Linked DNA regions of Rhodopseudomonas palustris. The protein of the gene in region 2 interacts with the protein of the main gene of each other region in a pairwise test. Links are inferred from orthologs where the notes say so. Each region holds a gene or a part of one and is shown on either strand. Other genes may lie near its edges.

What was found. Proteins that work in one complex are often made in the same cells at the same time.
Region 1: the proteins of leuS (region 2) and ligA interact in binary tests that used the Escherichia coli proteins (3 or more experiments, as listed by UniProt). The link is inferred for Rhodopseudomonas palustris from one-to-one orthologs.

Annotation. Positions count from the first base shown.
Region 1 is NZ_CP058907.1:3,880,713-3,887,818, reverse strand. The notes cover bases 1,063-3,964. They hold ligA (NAD-dependent DNA ligase LigA), read left to right. Parts: upstream 1,063-1,390; coding sequence 1,391-3,538; downstream 3,539-3,964. Other genes in these bases: HZF03_RS17755 (multidrug effflux MFS transporter), read right to left, coding at 3,732-3,964. In the rest of the region: DNA repair protein RecN, read left to right, coding at 1-803; more of HZF03_RS17755, read right to left, coding at 3,965-5,018; HZF03_RS17750 (aminopeptidase P family protein), read right to left, coding at 5,365-7,106. UniProt on the Escherichia coli protein: DNA ligase that catalyzes the formation of phosphodiester linkages between 5'-phosphoryl and 3'-hydroxyl groups in double-stranded DNA using NAD as a coenzyme and as the energy source for the reaction.
Region 2 is NZ_CP058907.1:308,842-317,249, reverse strand. The notes cover bases 2,365-5,589. They hold leuS (leucine--tRNA ligase), read right to left. Parts: upstream 5,196-5,589; coding sequence 2,565-5,195; downstream 2,365-2,564. Other genes in these bases: HZF03_RS01460 (diguanylate cyclase domain-containing protein), read right to left, coding at 5,401-5,589; lptE (LPS assembly lipoprotein LptE), read right to left, coding at 2,365-2,578. Also shown: HZF03_RS01480 (ParB/RepB/Spo0J family partition protein), read left to right, coding at 1-665; holA (DNA polymerase III subunit delta), read right to left, coding at 927-1,958; more of lptE, read right to left, coding at 2,015-2,364; more of HZF03_RS01460, read right to left, coding at 5,590-7,074; HZF03_RS01455 (YggS family pyridoxal phosphate-dependent enzyme), read left to right, coding at 7,245-7,904; HZF03_RS01450 (L,D-transpeptidase family protein), read right to left, coding at 7,986-8,408.

The DNA of each region.
Region 1 (7,106 bases), 3.6 Mb from region 2 along the record:
CCGATTTCGATCCGTTGGAACTGGAGCGGATCGAGGAGCGGCTGTTCGCGCTGCGCGCCGCCGCCCGCAAGTATTCGACCCCGGTGGATTCGCTCGCCGCGCTCGCCGCGCAATACGTCGCCGATGTCGCGCTGATCGATGCCGGCGCCGACCGGCTGGTGGCGCTGGAGAAGGCCGCGGCCGAAGCCGACGCCCGCTACGGCGCCGCCGCGGCGAAGCTGTCGGCCGCGCGCGCCAAGGCCGCCGACAAGCTCAACAAGGCAGTCGGCGCCGAGCTGGCGCCGCTCAAGCTCGAACGCGCCAAGTTCATGACCCAGGTCGAGGCCGACGAGGCCGCGCCGGGCCCGCAGGGCATCGACCGCGTCGAATTCTGGGTGCAGACCAATCCCGGCACCCGGCCCGGCCCGCTGATGAAAGTTGCGTCGGGCGGCGAGCTGTCGCGCTTCCTGCTGGCGCTGAAAGTGGTGCTGTCCGACAAGGGCTCGGCGCCGACTTTGGTGTTCGACGAGATCGACACCGGCGTCGGCGGCGCGGTCGCGGACGCGATCGGCGCCCGGCTAGCGCGGCTGGCCTCGAAGGTTCAGGTGATGGCCGTGACCCACGCTCCCCAGGTCGCGGCGCGTGCCGATCAGCATCTGCTGATCTCCAAGGCCGCCCTCGACAAGGGCAAACGCGTCGCCACCCGCGTCGCCGCCCTGGAACAAGACCACCGCCGCGAGGAAATCGCCCGCATGCTGGCAGGTGCCGAGATCACCGCCGAAGCCCGCGCCGCGGCCGACCGGCTGATCAAGGCGGCGGGGTAGGGGGTCTCCTCCCAGTGGCAGAGATTCCGGGTTCGCGAGCTTATGCTCGCGCCCCGGAATGACTCGCTGAGGGGCCCTTTCTCAACACGCAGTCATTCCGGGGCGCGCGAAGCGCGAACCCGGAATCCCGAGGTTCAGGGCACGCTGCCTCAGCCTAGCTCGCGATCGTCTCGAATAGATCGTCCCACCCGGGATTGTCGCGCTCGATCAGCGCCACCTTCCAGGCCCGCCGCCCTTTTTGATCTCCTTCTCCCGGGTGATCGCGGAAATCGGGTCGTCGTGGATTTCGAACCACACCAGCTTGGCGATGTTGTATTTCGACGTGAAACCCGGCACGGCTTTGGTGCGATGCTCATACGCTTGGCGGACCAGGTCGTTGGTGACGCCAACATACAGCGCACCGTCTTTCCGGCTGGCGAACAGATAGACATAATAGGGCACCGGCGCCTCGCGCGCTGCGCGATTCCGGGTTCGCTTGCGTGCCACAAGCGCCCCGGAATGACTCGCGGTAGAGTTTCTAACCTGATCACCTCGGTCATTCCGGGGCGCGAGCGTGAGCTCGCGAACCCGGAATCTCAAGTGCGAAGATGACTGCAAAAACCAAACCCGCCCCCGATATCGCCACCCTCACCAAGCCGAAGGCCAAGGTGGAGTTGATGCGATTGCGCCTCGAGATCGAGGAGCATGACAAGGCGTACTATCAGGACGACGCGCCGAAGATTTCGGATGCCGACTACGACGCGCTGCGGCGACGGCTGGAGGCGATCGAGCAGAAGTTTCCCGAGTTGGTCAACGCCTCGTCGCCGACCCAGACCGTCGGCGCGGCGCCGGCGCGCGGCTTTGCCAAAGTGCAGCACGCGGTGCCGATGCTGTCGCTCGGCAACGCATTTGCCGATGACGAAGTCGCTGAATTCGTCGAGCGCGTGCAGCGTTTCCTGCGGCTCGACGACGTCCCGGCGATCGTTGCCGAACCGAAGATCGACGGGCTGTCGCTGTCGCTGCGCTATGAGAATGGCGAGCTGGTGCGCGCGGCGACCCGCGGCGATGGCTTCACCGGCGAGGACGTCACCGCCAACGTCCGCACCATCAAGGATGTGCCGAACACGCTGAAGGGCAAGCACATCCCGGCCGCCTGCGAGCTGCGCGGCGAAGTCTATATGCTGAAGCAGGACTTCCTCGCGCTCAACAAACGCCAGGAGGAGGCGGGCGAGACCGTATTCGCCAATCCGCGCAACTCGGCGGCCGGCTCGCTGCGGCAGAAAGACGTGTTGGTCACCGCGTCGCGGCCGCTGAAGTTCTTCGCCTATGCGTGGGGCGAGATGAGCACCTATCCGATGGACGAGCCGACCCAGCACAAGATGCTGCAGTGGCTCGATCACGCCGGCTTCGTGGTCAATCCCGAGATCACGCTCTGCCACAGCGTCGAGGATGCGCTCGCGTTCTATCGCCGGATCGGCGAGAAGCGCGCCTCGCTGCCTTATGACATCGACGGCGTGGTCTATAAGGTCGACCGCCTCGACTATCAGGAGCGGCTCGGCTTCGTGTCGCGCTCGCCGCGCTGGGCGATCGCGCATAAGTTCGCCGCCGAGCAGGCGACGACCGTGCTGGAGAAGATCGACATTCAGGTCGGCCGCACCGGCGCGATGACGCCGGTGGCGCGGCTGCAGCCGGTGACGGTCGGTGGCGTGGTGGTGCAGAACGCGACGCTGCACAACGAGGACTACATCAAGGGCATCGGCAATGATGGCGAGCCGATCCGCGACGGCGTCGACATCCGCGAAGGCGACACCGTGGTGGTGCAGCGCGCTGGCGACGTGATCCCGCAGATCGTCAGCGTGGTGATGGAGAAGCGGCCCGCCGGTGCCGAGCCCTATCACTTCCCGCACAAATGCCCGGTGTGCGGCAGCCACGCGGTGCGCGAAGAGGGCGAGGCGGTGTGGCGCTGCACCGGCGCGCTGATCTGCCCCGCGCAGGCGGTGGAGCGGCTCAAGCACTTCGTGTCGCGGCTGGCCTTCGATATCGACGGGCTCGGCGAAAAACAGATCGAGCTGTTCCACGAGCGCGGCTGGGTGCAGGAGCCCGCCGATATCTTCACGCTGAAGGCGCGCAACGATCAGCTCAAGCTCGAACAGCTCGAAGGCTATGGCGAGACCTCGGTGCGCAACCTGTTCGCTGCGATCGACGCGCGGCGCTCGATCGAGTTGCATCGGCTGATCTTCGCGCTCGGCATCCGCCATGTCGGCGAGGGCAACGCCAAGCTGCTGGCGCGGCACTACGGGACGCTCGATGCGTTCCTCAGTGCGATGCGCGCCGCTGCCGACGCGCAGACCGAGGAGGGCAACACCTCCGAGGCGTATCAGGACCTCGACAACATCGCCGGCATCGGCGACGTCGTGGCAGAGGCGGTGGTCGAGTTCTTCGCCGAGGAGCGCAACATCAAGGCGCTGGATGCGTTGCTGGCCGAACTCACCGAAGTGCTGCCGGCCGAGCAGGCACGGCGCGACACCGCGGTCGCTGGCAAGACCGTGGTGTTCACCGGCTCGCTGTCGAAATTCACCCGCGACGAAGCCAAGGCCGCGGCGGAGCGGCTGGGCGCCAAGGTCGCCGGCTCGGTGTCGAAGAAGACCGACTACGTCGTCGCCGGTGAAGACGCCGGCTCCAAGCTGACCAAGGCGAAAGACCTCGGCGTCACCGTGCTAACCGAAGACGAGTGGCTGGCGCTGATCGGAAACTGACCCCGTCATTCCGGGGCGCGCGGAACGCGCGAACCCGGAATCTCGAGGTGTTCTGTCGATCGAGATTTCGGGTTCGCTCACTGCGTGAGCGCCCCGGAATAACTCGTTGGGGCGCTTCGATGTGAACGCGTGAGCCTCTGGAATACTGGATCCTCCGCTTTCGCGGAGGATGACGCTGGGAAGGACCGCCGGTCTACACCAGTGTCTCTTCTTCCGCCTTCTCGATCAGTTCCTCGGTCGCGATCAGGTTGCGGCGCGGCACCAGGAAGATCATCGCCGATGCGCAGGCGAGTGCCGTTCCGAAAATCGCGATGTTGAGCGGCAACGGCGTCGCGAAATGGCCGCCGAGCCAGGCGCCGGCCTGCGAACACAGCGAGCCGAACCCGAATTGGGTGAAGCCCATCAGACCAGATGCGGTACCGGCGGCCTGCGGGCGGATGCTGATCGCGCCGGCGGCGGCGTTGGCCATCACCGCGGCGTTGCCGAACATGATGATCATGTGGGTGCCGAACAGCCAGCTCGGCACCTGATTCCAGCCGAGGATGCCCCACGCCAGATTGAGCAACGCGCCGGCGATCTGCAGCCCGAGCCCGAACCAGATCAGACGGTCGAGCGAATGCCGCGGCGAGAATTTCACGCAGAACACGTTGCCCATCAGATAGGCGAAGCCGGAGCTGGCGAACCATGCGCCGTACTCGGCGCTGCTGCGGCCCATTTGCGTCACCACGACGTAGGGGCCGCCGCCGGCAAAGATGAAGATGATCGCCGACGCCAGCACCTGGCACAGCACGTAGCCGATGAAGGCGCGGCTGCCGAACAGGCTGCGGAGGTCGGTGCCGAAGCTGCCGCGCTGCGCGGCGGGCGTACCGCGGCGGCACGTTTCCGGCAGCGCCAGCGTGATCGCCGCGGCGACGACGATCGCTCCGGCGGTGACGGCATAGAAGATCGCGCGCCAGCCGAACGCGGTTTCGATGACGCCGCCGGCGAGCGGGCTCAGCATCTGCGCGATCATCATCACGGCGATCACGAGACTGAGCATGCCGCCGACGCGGTCGCGGCTGTAGAGATCGCGGATGATGGCGCGGCTGATCACCATGCCCGAGGCTCCGCCGAGCGCCTGCAGGAAGCGCAGCGCGATCAGTTGCGGCAGCGTCTGTGCGAAGATGCAGCCGATGCTGGCCGCGACCATCAGCGCCAGCCCGCCGAGCAGCACCGGGCGGCGGCCGAAGCGGTCGGACAACGGCCCCATGATCAACTGCGAGCAGGCCAGCCCGACCATGTAGAGCGACACGGTCATCTGCGCGACCGAGATGTCGCTGCCGAAATCGCTCGCCAGCACCGGCAGCGCCGGCACGAAGATGTACAGCGCGATCGGCGCCGCACCGTTCATCAGCACCAGCAGCAGGAGCAGCAGTTTCGACGGCGGCAGGTCGCGCCGGCTGGCGTCGATCGTTGCGTATCTGCCGACGATTCCGTGCATGCGAGATCGGTTCCCGACGGGCCTGCCGCGGCGAAGGATGTGAGCTGGTGGTCGACTGTAGCCTGCCGGGGCAGCGCTAACAGGCGGTTTTTCGGCATAAGGCTATGCGGAAGCCGGGCGAGGGCGGGTTGGCGGCGGTCGAACATCAGCCACGCGTCATTCCGGGGCGCGCGCAGAGACTCTCGATTGTCATTCCGGGGCGCCGCGCAGCGGCGAACCCGGAATCTCGAGATTAGCGTGGGCGACGCAGCCCCAGGCCGTGCTTGCTTCAGATTCCGGGTTCGCGAGCTTGCGCTCGCGCCCCGGAATGACTCGTGGTGTGGGCTGTGCTCCGGCGCTCCTAAGCTTACGAGTGCAGCGGCGCGGTCGCTGCGTCGAGCCAAAGTTGGGTGGGGCCGTCGAGGTGGGGGCGGACGGTTTCGCGGACGCGGGCGTGGTAGGCGTCGAGCCAGCTGCGCTCCTCGGCGCTGAGCATCGCCACGTCGATCAGGCGGCGGTCGATCGGCGCCAGCGTCAGGGTCTCGAAACCGTTCATCGGCTTCTCGGCGCCGTCGATCTGTTTCTCGACCACCAGTTCGAGGTTCTCGATCCGGATGCCGAAGCCGTCGGTCTTGTAGTAGCCGGGCTCGTTGGACAGGATCATGCCGCGCTTCAGCGGGGTGGTGCCGAGCTTGGAGATCCGCGCAGGGCCTTCGTGCACCGACAGATAGCTGCCGACGCCGTGGCCGGTGCCGTGCTCGAAATCGATTCCAGCCTGCCACAGGAACTGCCGCGCCAACGTATCGAGCTGCGCGCCGGTGGTGCCGTCGGGAAACACCGCGCGGGCGATCGCCAGGTGGCCGCGCAGCACGCGGGTGAAGCGGTCGCGCATCTCCGCCGTCGGCTCGCCGACCGCGATGGTGCGGGTGACGTCGGTGGTACCGTCCTGATACTGCGCGCCGCTGTCGATCAGTAAGAGGTCGCCGGGCTGGATCCGGCGGTTGCTCTTGCGGGTGACGCGATAATGCACGATCGCGCCGTTCGGGCCGGTGCCGGAGATGGTCGGGAACGACACGTCCTTGAGCGCGCCGGTGTCGCGGCGGAACGTCTCCAGCGCTTCGACCGCGTCGATCTCGGTCAGTGCGCCCTTCGGCGCTTCCGCATCGATGAACGCCAGGAACCGCGCCAGCGCCACCGCGTCGCGGCGATGCGCCGCGCGGGTGCCGTCGATCTCGGCGGTGTTCTTCACGGCCTTGAGCAGCGCCACCGGATCGGCGCCGCGCAGCGGCTTGCCGCCGGCATCCTTGATCAGCCGGGTCAGCGCATCGGCCGCGGTGGCGCTGTCGAGCGCGATCGTCGCGCCGGTCTTGGCGAGTTCGCGCAGCATCGGCGCCAGCTCGGCCGGCTCGGCGATGTCGGCTGTCTGCTCAAGATGATCGCGCACGCTGTTCGACAGCTTGCGGCCCTCGATGAAGATTGTGGGGCGGCCATCCTTCGGCAGCAGCGCGTAGGATAGCGGCAGCGGCGTGTGCGAGACGTCGGCGCCGCGGATGTTGAAGGTCCAGGCGACGGCGTGGGAATCCGAAAGCACCAGCGCGTCGGCCTTCAGCCGGGCCAGCTCCTCGTTGATGCGGCCGAGCTTGCTGGCCTCGCTCTCGCCGGCGAATTCCACGCCGTGGACAGTGACCGGTCCGAGCGGCGGCGCGGGACGTTCGCTCCACACCGCGTCGACCGGATTGCCGTCGACCGCGACCAGCTCGGCGCCAGCCTTGGCGCAGGCGGCCTGCATCCGTTCGACTGCCGAAGAAGTGTGCAGCCACGGATCAAATCCGAGGCGATCACCGGCTTTCAGATGCGTCTCCAGCCAGCGTTCCGGCGGCGGTTCGACCAGCGACTCGATGCGCCAGGCATTGCCGTCGACCTGTTTGGCGGCCTGCAACGTGTAGCGGCCGTCGACGAACAACGCGGCCTGATCGATCAGCACGTAAGCGAGACCAGCCGATCCGGTGAAGCCGGTGAGCCACGCCAGCCGCTCGTCGGACGGCGGCACATATTCGTTTTGTTGCTGATCGGCGCGGGGAATCGCAAACCCGGTGAGCTTGCGCCGCA
Region 2 (8,408 bases):
GTCCGGTGAAGGGTTCCGCCGATCGCTATGAGATCATCGCCGGCGAGCGGCGCTGGCGCGCGGCGCAGCGCGCCGGTCTGCACGAAGTGCCGATCGTTCCGGTCGACGTATCGGACGCGCTCGCACTGGAAATCGCCATCGTTGAAAACGTTCAGCGCGAAGATCTCAATCCGCTCGAAGAGGCGCTGGGCTATCAGGCTCTGGCGGCCGAGTTCAATCGCAGCCAGGAAGAGATCGCCAAGATCGTCGGCAAGAGCCGTAGCCACGTCGCCAATATGATGCGGCTGATCAAGCTGCCCGACGACGTCAAGTCGTTGATCGCATCCGGCGAATTGACCGCGGGTCACGCCCGCGCGCTGATCGGTCTGCCCGATCCATCGACGATCGCCAAGCGGATCGTCGCTGAAGGGCTCAATGTCCGGCAAACCGAAGCGCTCGCGCATGAAGAAGGCGTGCCGGAGCGCAAGCCGCAGAAGCCCCGCGCCACGGCGAGCGCCAAGTCGGTAAAGGACGCCGACACGCTGGCGCTCGAAAAACGCCTCAGCGATGCGCTCGGCATGAAGGTGACGATCGACGATCACGAAGGCACCGGCGCAGTCCAAATCCGTTACGCCGATCTCGATCAGCTCGACGACATCATCCGCCGGCTCGAGGTGGGCGGTTAGTCCGCGTTGTTCGTTGACGCCTGAGGCGACGATCTCTCGTTCGTCATTCCGGGGCGCGCGGTGTAGCTGCGCGAAACCGGAATCTATACTCACAAACTTCTCGTGAGGACACGGCGAGGCTGCTCTGGGCTCCGAGCCGAGGGCGCAGTGGTTATGGATTCCGGGCTCGCGCTACGCGCGCCCCGGAATGACGAACGAAGGGGGGCGAGGTGCGCGTAGCTCGCGATACGCCAGGTCCCCCTACGGATGGTAACAACGAGACTAACTCCGGCGCCTCGCGCTGACGGCGATTGATAGCAGCGTCCGCTGCGCGATCGCTGCGCCGAGTGTGGCCTGGCGGCGGGTTTCGAGTGCGGCGCTCGCGAGTTGCTCGATGATCTGCGCGAGGCGGGTCGTCGAGAGATTGCGGAGCGCCGTCTCGGCTGCGGCCTTGCGGGAGAAATGCAGCCGCGGAAATCCGGAATCGAGCACCACGGCGGCCGGCGTACCGCCTTCGACCACGAGGCTGGTCTTGTGCAGAAACGCGGCGTGGCGCTGCGCCGCAAGGATGATCTGACCCGGATAGGTTCCGGCCACCATCGCCTTGGCGAATTCTGTCTCGACCACGACGGGCTTGCCCGAGAACGCGGCGTCGACAATTGCATCAAGCTTGAGGTCGGACGCATCCGACACGCAGGTGATCACGTCGTCCAGCGTGACCTCGCCCTTGCCATGCGCGTACAGCGCAAGCTTGCGCAGTTCGTTGCGCGAGGCCTGGCGGTCGCCGCCGAGTAGCGTCGTCAGCACCGCCCTCGCATCCTTGGCGATCTGCAGATTCGAGCCGCGCAGTTCGTCGTCGATCAGCCGGGCAATGTCGGCTTCGGCGTCCGGATAGCAGCCGATCGCGACTGCGCCGGTGGCAGCTTTCTCGCAGGCCTTGCGCAGCGCGTGGTCCGGCTTGATATCGCCGGCCTCGATCACGATGCGGCATTCCCGCGGTGGCGAGGTGATCAGAGCTTCGACGCCGGCGACGAAACTGCGCGAACCGGCGCGAACGCGGATCGCGCGCCGGCCGCCGAACATCGGAATCGCCAGGGCTTCGTCGACCAGCCGCGACGGCTCCGCGGCGAGTTCGTCGCCATCAAGCCGGACCAATGCGAACGGGTCTTTGGGATCGTCGAGCGAGGCCGCGATCAGCGCATCGGCGCGTTCGCGCACGAGGCCCGCATCAGGTCCGTACAGCAGCACGATCGGCCGGCCCGGATCGGGCCTAGCCAGAAACGAGGTGGCATCTTTGCCGCGAAGCGCAACCATTACTCAGCGCCAGAGCCGAATATGAACCAACACCGCGTGCTCGGCGGAATCGCGGATCACATCCCGGCGTAGAAGAACGAGGCGAGCCGAGTGTTGATGTTCTCGGCGATCTCCTGCACGGCGCGGTCTTCCGCATCGCGGCCGGCGCGGGTGCGGGCGAAGCGCTGCGATTGGCCGGGCACGTCGTATTCGACGCGCGAGAAAGTGTTGCCGCTCACCACGGTCTTGCCGGTGGCGATGTCCTTGAGCTGATAGCTGGCGTCGATCGCGTAGTTTTCGATCGTCGGCAGCTGCGTGCTGGGATCGACGATCAGCGACGACCGCGAGGTCGAGATCGAGATCTTCAGCGTGTACAGCGGTGGCGCGCCGGTGGCGCTGCCGTACAGCTTGAACATCAGCTTGTTGCGCAGCTCGACGCCAAGGCGGGAATTGCGCGACCCGTTCGGAATATCCAGCGGCGGGACTTCGATGGCGTTCAGCTTATCGCGCAGCGTCGGCGAACCGTCGCCGCGATCGGCGTACATCGGTTGGAAGCAGCCGGCGACCGGGGCCGCCAGCGCAACCGCCAGCGCCAACCGGACGACGAACTTCTTGAGCTCCGCGGGCTTAGCCGACGACATTCACGATCCTCTGCGGGACGACGATCACCTTGCGAACGGGCTTGTCACCCAAGGCTTGTTTTACCGCATCGAGCGCCAAAACGGCAGCCTCAATTTCGCCGGTCGGAGCGTCGCGGGGCACCGTCACCTCGCCGCGCTTCTTGCCGTTGACCTGAACCGGCAGGGTGATGCTGTCCTCGACCAGCAGATCCGGTTCGATCTGCGGCCACAGCGCCTCGGAGACCAAGCCGGTCTGGCCGAGCACCGTCCAGCATTCCTCGGCGAGGTGCGGCATCATCGGGTGGAAGAGCTGCACCAGGATCACGGTCGATTCGCGAATCGCCCAGGCGAGATCGGGCGAGGGCGTCTGCGAACGGGCGAGCGCGTCGCCGAGGGTATTCGAGAACTCTCGGATATGCGCCAGGCTGACGTTGAAGGCGAGCCGCTCGATGCCGGACAGCACCTTGTCGAGCGCACCATGCGCGGCCTTGCGCAAGGTGAGCGCATCGGCGCCGAAGCTCGCCGGCCGTTCGGCCGGGGCCGAAGCGGCGATCGGGGCCGCATCGTTCACCATCCGCCACAGCCGCTGCACGAAGCGCGACGCGCCCTTGACGCCTTCCTCGCTCCAGATCACGTCGCGATCCGGCGGCGAATCCGACAGCATGAACCAGCGCGCGGTGTCGGCTCCGTAGGTCCCGATGATGTCGTCGGGATCGACGGTGTTGCGCTTGGACTTCGACATCTTCTCGATCGGGCCGATCTCGACCGGCGAGCCGCCGTCGAGCAGCGTCGCTCGCCGGGTATCGCCCTCGACCGTGATGGAGATCTCGGCCGGTGAGGCGAAGTGGCCGTCGGCCTTGCGATAGGTCTCGTGCACCACCATGCCCTGCGTGAACAGGCCGGCGAACGGCTCGTCATGCTGGATGTCGATGTGACCCGCCGCCTTCATCGCCCGGGTAAAGAACCGGCTGTACAGCAGATGCAGAATCGCATGCTCGACGCCGCCGATGTACTGATCGACCGGCATCATCCGGTTGACGACGTCCGGCGTAGTCGGCGCCTCGGTGTTCCACGGATCGGTGAAGCGCGCGAAGTACCAGGACGAGTCCACGAAGGTGTCCATCGTGTCGGTCTCGCGAACGGCCTTGCCGCCGCACTTCGGACAGGTGACGTGCTTCCAGGTCGGGTGATGGTCGAGCGCATTGCCCGGCTTGTCGAACGACACGTCCTCCGGCAGCACCACCGGCAGATCCGCATCCGGCACCGGCACCACGTCGCAGGTCGGGCAGTGGATGATCGGGATCGGGCAACCCCAATAGCGCTGACGTGAGATGCCCCAGTCGCGCAGGCGGAAATTGACCTTGCGCTCGCCGACCGGTGCGCCGGCAAGCTGCGCGGTCTCCAGCCGCTTGGCGACTTCTTCCTTCGCCTCGGCGATCGTCTTGCCGTCGAGGAAGCGGGAGTTGATCATCCGTCCTTCACCGTCATAGGCGGTGTCGGTGATGACGAAGGTCGCCGGGTCCTGGCCTTCGGGACAGACCACGGGCGTATTGCCGAGCTGGTACTTGTTGACGAAGTCGAGGTCGCGCTGGTCGTGCGCCGGGCAGCCGAAGATGGCGCCGGTGCCGTATTCCATCAGCACGAAGTTGGCGACGTAGACCGGCAGCTTCCAGCTCGGATCGAACGGATGCACGGCGCGGATGCCGGTATCGATGCCCTGCTTCTCGGCCGTATCGATCTCGGCCTGCGCGGTGCCGCGCTTCTTGCAATCGTCGATGAACGCGGCGACCTTCGGGTCCTTCGCCGCCGCGGCTTGCGCCAGCGGATGGTCGGCTGCGATCGCCATGAACTTGGCGCCGAACAGCGTATCCGGACGGGTAGTGAAGATCTTCAGCTCGGTCTCGCCGGCCGGTGTGGTCGCGCTATCGAGCGCGAAGCGTACCATCAGGCCTTCGGAGCGGCCGATCCAGTTGCGCTGCATCAGCCGCACCTTGTCGGGCCAGCGGTCCAGCGTATCCAGTGCGTCCAGCAGCTCCTGGGCGTATTTGGTGATCTTGAACACCCACTGGTTCATCTCGCGCAGCTCGACCACCGCGCCCGAGCGCCAGCCGCGGCCGTCGATCACCTGCTCGTTGGCCAGCACGGTCATGTCGACCGGGTCCCAGTTCAGCTTGCGCTTCTCGCGCTCGACCAGCCCGACCTTCAGGAAGTCGAGGAACATCTTCTGCTGGTGCTTGTAGTAGGACGGATCGCAGGTCGCGAATTCACGCGCCCAGTCCAGCGACAGACCCATGGTCTGAAGCTGCTTCTTCATCGCCGCGATGTTGTCGTAGGTCCAAGCCTTCGGGGCGATCTTGCGCTCGATCGCCGCGTTCTCGGCCGGCAGACCGAATGCATCCCATCCCATCGGGTGCAGCACATTGTAGCCGCGCGCCCGCATGGTCCGCGCGACGACGTCGCCCATGGTGTAGTTGCGCACGTGACCCATGTGGATCCGCCCCGACGGATACGGGAACATCTCCAGCACGTAATACTTTTTGCGCAGGTCGTCGTTGCGGGTGGCGAAGATCTTCGCCTCGTCCCATTTCGCCTGCCACTTCGGCTCGGATTCGCGGGCGTTGTATCGTTCGTTGCTCATGAGATCAGGGTTCGGAAGATCAGAAGGCGGCCGGCCGGTTCGAGCGCGGATCAGGGCGGAAAACGGGGCGCGGCCGAGGTCGCCAACCGGTGCGGGGGCTCGGGTCAAATCGCGCGCGAAGCGCGCGGACTAGGCCATGAAACATGGTGTCGGGTCAATGGGATGGCGCAAGCCCGGCAGCTCGCCGGGCGGCCCTTGAGCAGCCTCAGCTCGCCATCGCCACCGGGCCGTCGCTGGCCCGGATGAAGCCGTGCTCGACCACATTGTTGCGGCCGCGATGTTTGGCCGCGTACAGCGCTGCGTCGGCAGCCTCGATCAGCTCGGCCGGGGAGGCGTGTTCGCTCGGCAGCGTACAGGCGACGCCGATGCTGACGGTAACATGCTCGAACGCACTGGTCTTATGCGGCAGAGCGAGCTGTTCGACGGTGGTGCGGACCAGCTCGCCGACCTGGAGGGCGCGGCCGATCCCGGTTTCCGGCAGCAGCAGGCAGAACTCCTCGCCGCCGTAACGGGCCGCGAACCCGCCGGTCTGGTCGGCCACCGCTGCCAGCGTCTCGCCGATCCGGCTGAGGCAGGCGTCACCCTCGGGATGGCCGTACGAATCGTTGAACAGCTTGAAATGGTCGACGTCGATCATCATCAGCGCCAGGCGATGCCCGGTCTGCTGGCCCTTCATCCATTCGAAGTCGAGCCGGCTCTGCAAGCCGCGGCGGTTGGCGAGGCCCGACAGCAGGTCCATCGAGGCCATCACGGTCAGGCGGCTGTTGCTGGCGACCAGCTCACGTTCGCGCTGGCCGAGCTGCGCCGCCATCGCGTTAAACGCGCGCGCCAGCGGCACGAATTCCGACGGCAGCCGCTTGCGCGCCACCCGGGCCGACCAGTTGCCTTCGGCGAATTTCTTGGCGACCCCGGTCAGCACCGAAATCGGCTGGACGATCAGCCGTTCGGCCGCGATCAGCGCGCCGAGCAGCACGAACAGGCAGACCAGCGCGAGCTGCAGATAGGCGGTGCGGATGTCGTGATTGATCCCGGCCGAGACCTTGTTCTCGTCCACGGTCACGACCAGCCTGGCGCTGGTGCCGGGAATCCGGCTCACGGTCATCAGCCGTCCGGCATCGTCCCGCATGGTAATGCTGCTGCGGCCTTGCGGAGTCTCCGCCATCGCCGGCAGCAGCGCCAAACGGTCGAGCTTCTTGCCGATCAGGCTGCGCTCGTCCGGCGGCGCGGCCAGAACGGTGCCTTCGCCGTCGATCAGGGCGGCGTTGACGCCGGCGCGGCCGGCCAGGCTGCTCATCATGTCGGACAGCCAGTCCAAATTCATGCCGGCGACGATCACCGCCTCTTCGCCGGTATCGATCGCCGAGACCGGGTAGGCGGCCAGGATCGTGCCCTTCTGGGTCTGACGGCCGACCAAGAAGTCACTCACGACAAAGTCGTGTGTTTCCAAAGCCTTACGGAAGTATGGGCGGTCGCTGATGTTGCTGCCGACGAACATCGAAGAGGTCGAACAGTGCACCACGCCGTCGGGGCCGGCCACCATCAGCATTCGGATCGAGGGCAGATCGACCCGCAGGCTGGCGCGCAGGATGCTGCAGCTTCGTCCCGCCTGGGCGGCGGCGGCGTGCACGTAGGCGGCTGATTTTAGCACCGCTTCGACCGACGAGATCACCTCGCGCTCGGCATCCGCGGTGCGCTGCGCCAGCGTCGACAGCTCATTGGCCATCGCGGCGAGCTGTGCGGTGCGCGTCGCTTCGAGCAGACGCACCCGGTCCAGCATCAGCGGACAGACCAGGATCAGCGCCAGCACCACGAGCCTGGCACGGATGCCGAGCAAGGCTCTGAGCTTGGCTTTCTTGCGGACGATTGCGATGCGTGACATCGTTGCCCCTCGACCCCCCGCAATCATCCTAGGAGGAAGGCTTCAAGAAGCCTTTCCCCGATTCATTACAATTTGAGCGAAGCCGGAACCGTGGACGAACTCGCCGCATTCATCGCGCCGCCAAGGCCGCCTTTCTCCCGCCGCCGAGCATCTTCCGGAGCCTTGAGCCGATGAGCGCCGCCGCCAATCTGGCCGCGGTCGAGGCCGAAATCGCGAGTGCCTGCAAGGATGCACGGCGCGAGCGCAGTGAGGTGACGCTGATCGCGGTGTCGAAGACCTTCGAGGCGGAGGCGATCCGCCCGGTGCTGTCGGCCGGCCAGCGTGTGTTCGGCGAAAATCGCGTGCAGGAAGCCAAGGGCAAATGGCCGGCGCTGGTCGACGAATACCCCGGCACCGAATTGCATCTGATCGGACCGCTGCAGTCCAACAAGGCCAAGGACGCCGTCGCGCTGTTCGACGCGATCCATTCGGTCGATCGTGACAGCCTGTGCGAAGCCCTGAGCAAGGTGCTGCCGCAGGCTGGCCGAAAGGTCGAACTGTTCGTTCAGATCAACACCGGCGAGGAGCCGCAGAAGGCGGGCATCGCGCCGCAGGATGCCGATGCCTTTCTGGTCGCTTGCCGCGAGCGCTGGGGGCTGACCATCAGCGGACTGATGTGCATCCCACCGGTCGATGAAGCGCCGGCGCCGCATTTTGCGCTATGCGCCAAGATCGCCAAGCGCAATGGCCTTTCGAAGCTGTCGATGGGCATGAGCGCCGACTTCGCCACCGCTATCCAATTCGGCGCCACCCATGTGCGGGTCGGGTCGGCGATCTTCGGGCATCGCTGAAGCCGTTATGACGCCAGGGGTCTTCCAAAACGCTGGGGTTAGCACCCGCCTGCGCGGGTGGTGACACCGAAGCTCGTCAGGCTAACCGATGACGATCTTCGTCCGTGGCCCGATTCGGGCCAGCAGACGCTGCAAGTTGCCGCGAGTCATCGCCACACAGCCGGCGGTCGGGCCGAAATTGTCGCGGGCCAGATGAAGAAAAACGGCGCTGCCGCGGCCGGCAATCCGCGGCCGGGTGTTGTGGTCGATCTCGACGATCAGGTCGTAGAGGTGATCGTCTCGCGTCAGCCGATCCCCTTCGCCGGCGGATGACCGGTGGATCGGCCGGTTATAGTGCCGGCTCTTTGGGTCTTCGCACCAGGCATCGTCAGGGCCGATAATGCGGATCGGCAGATGTGTCGGGGGCCGGGGGCCGCGGTCGGGGCGCCACCACAGCCGTAGCGGGTGAAACGTGCCGCGCGGCGTGCCGCCGTCGCCTTCCCGTTTGTTGGCGAGGATGCCGCC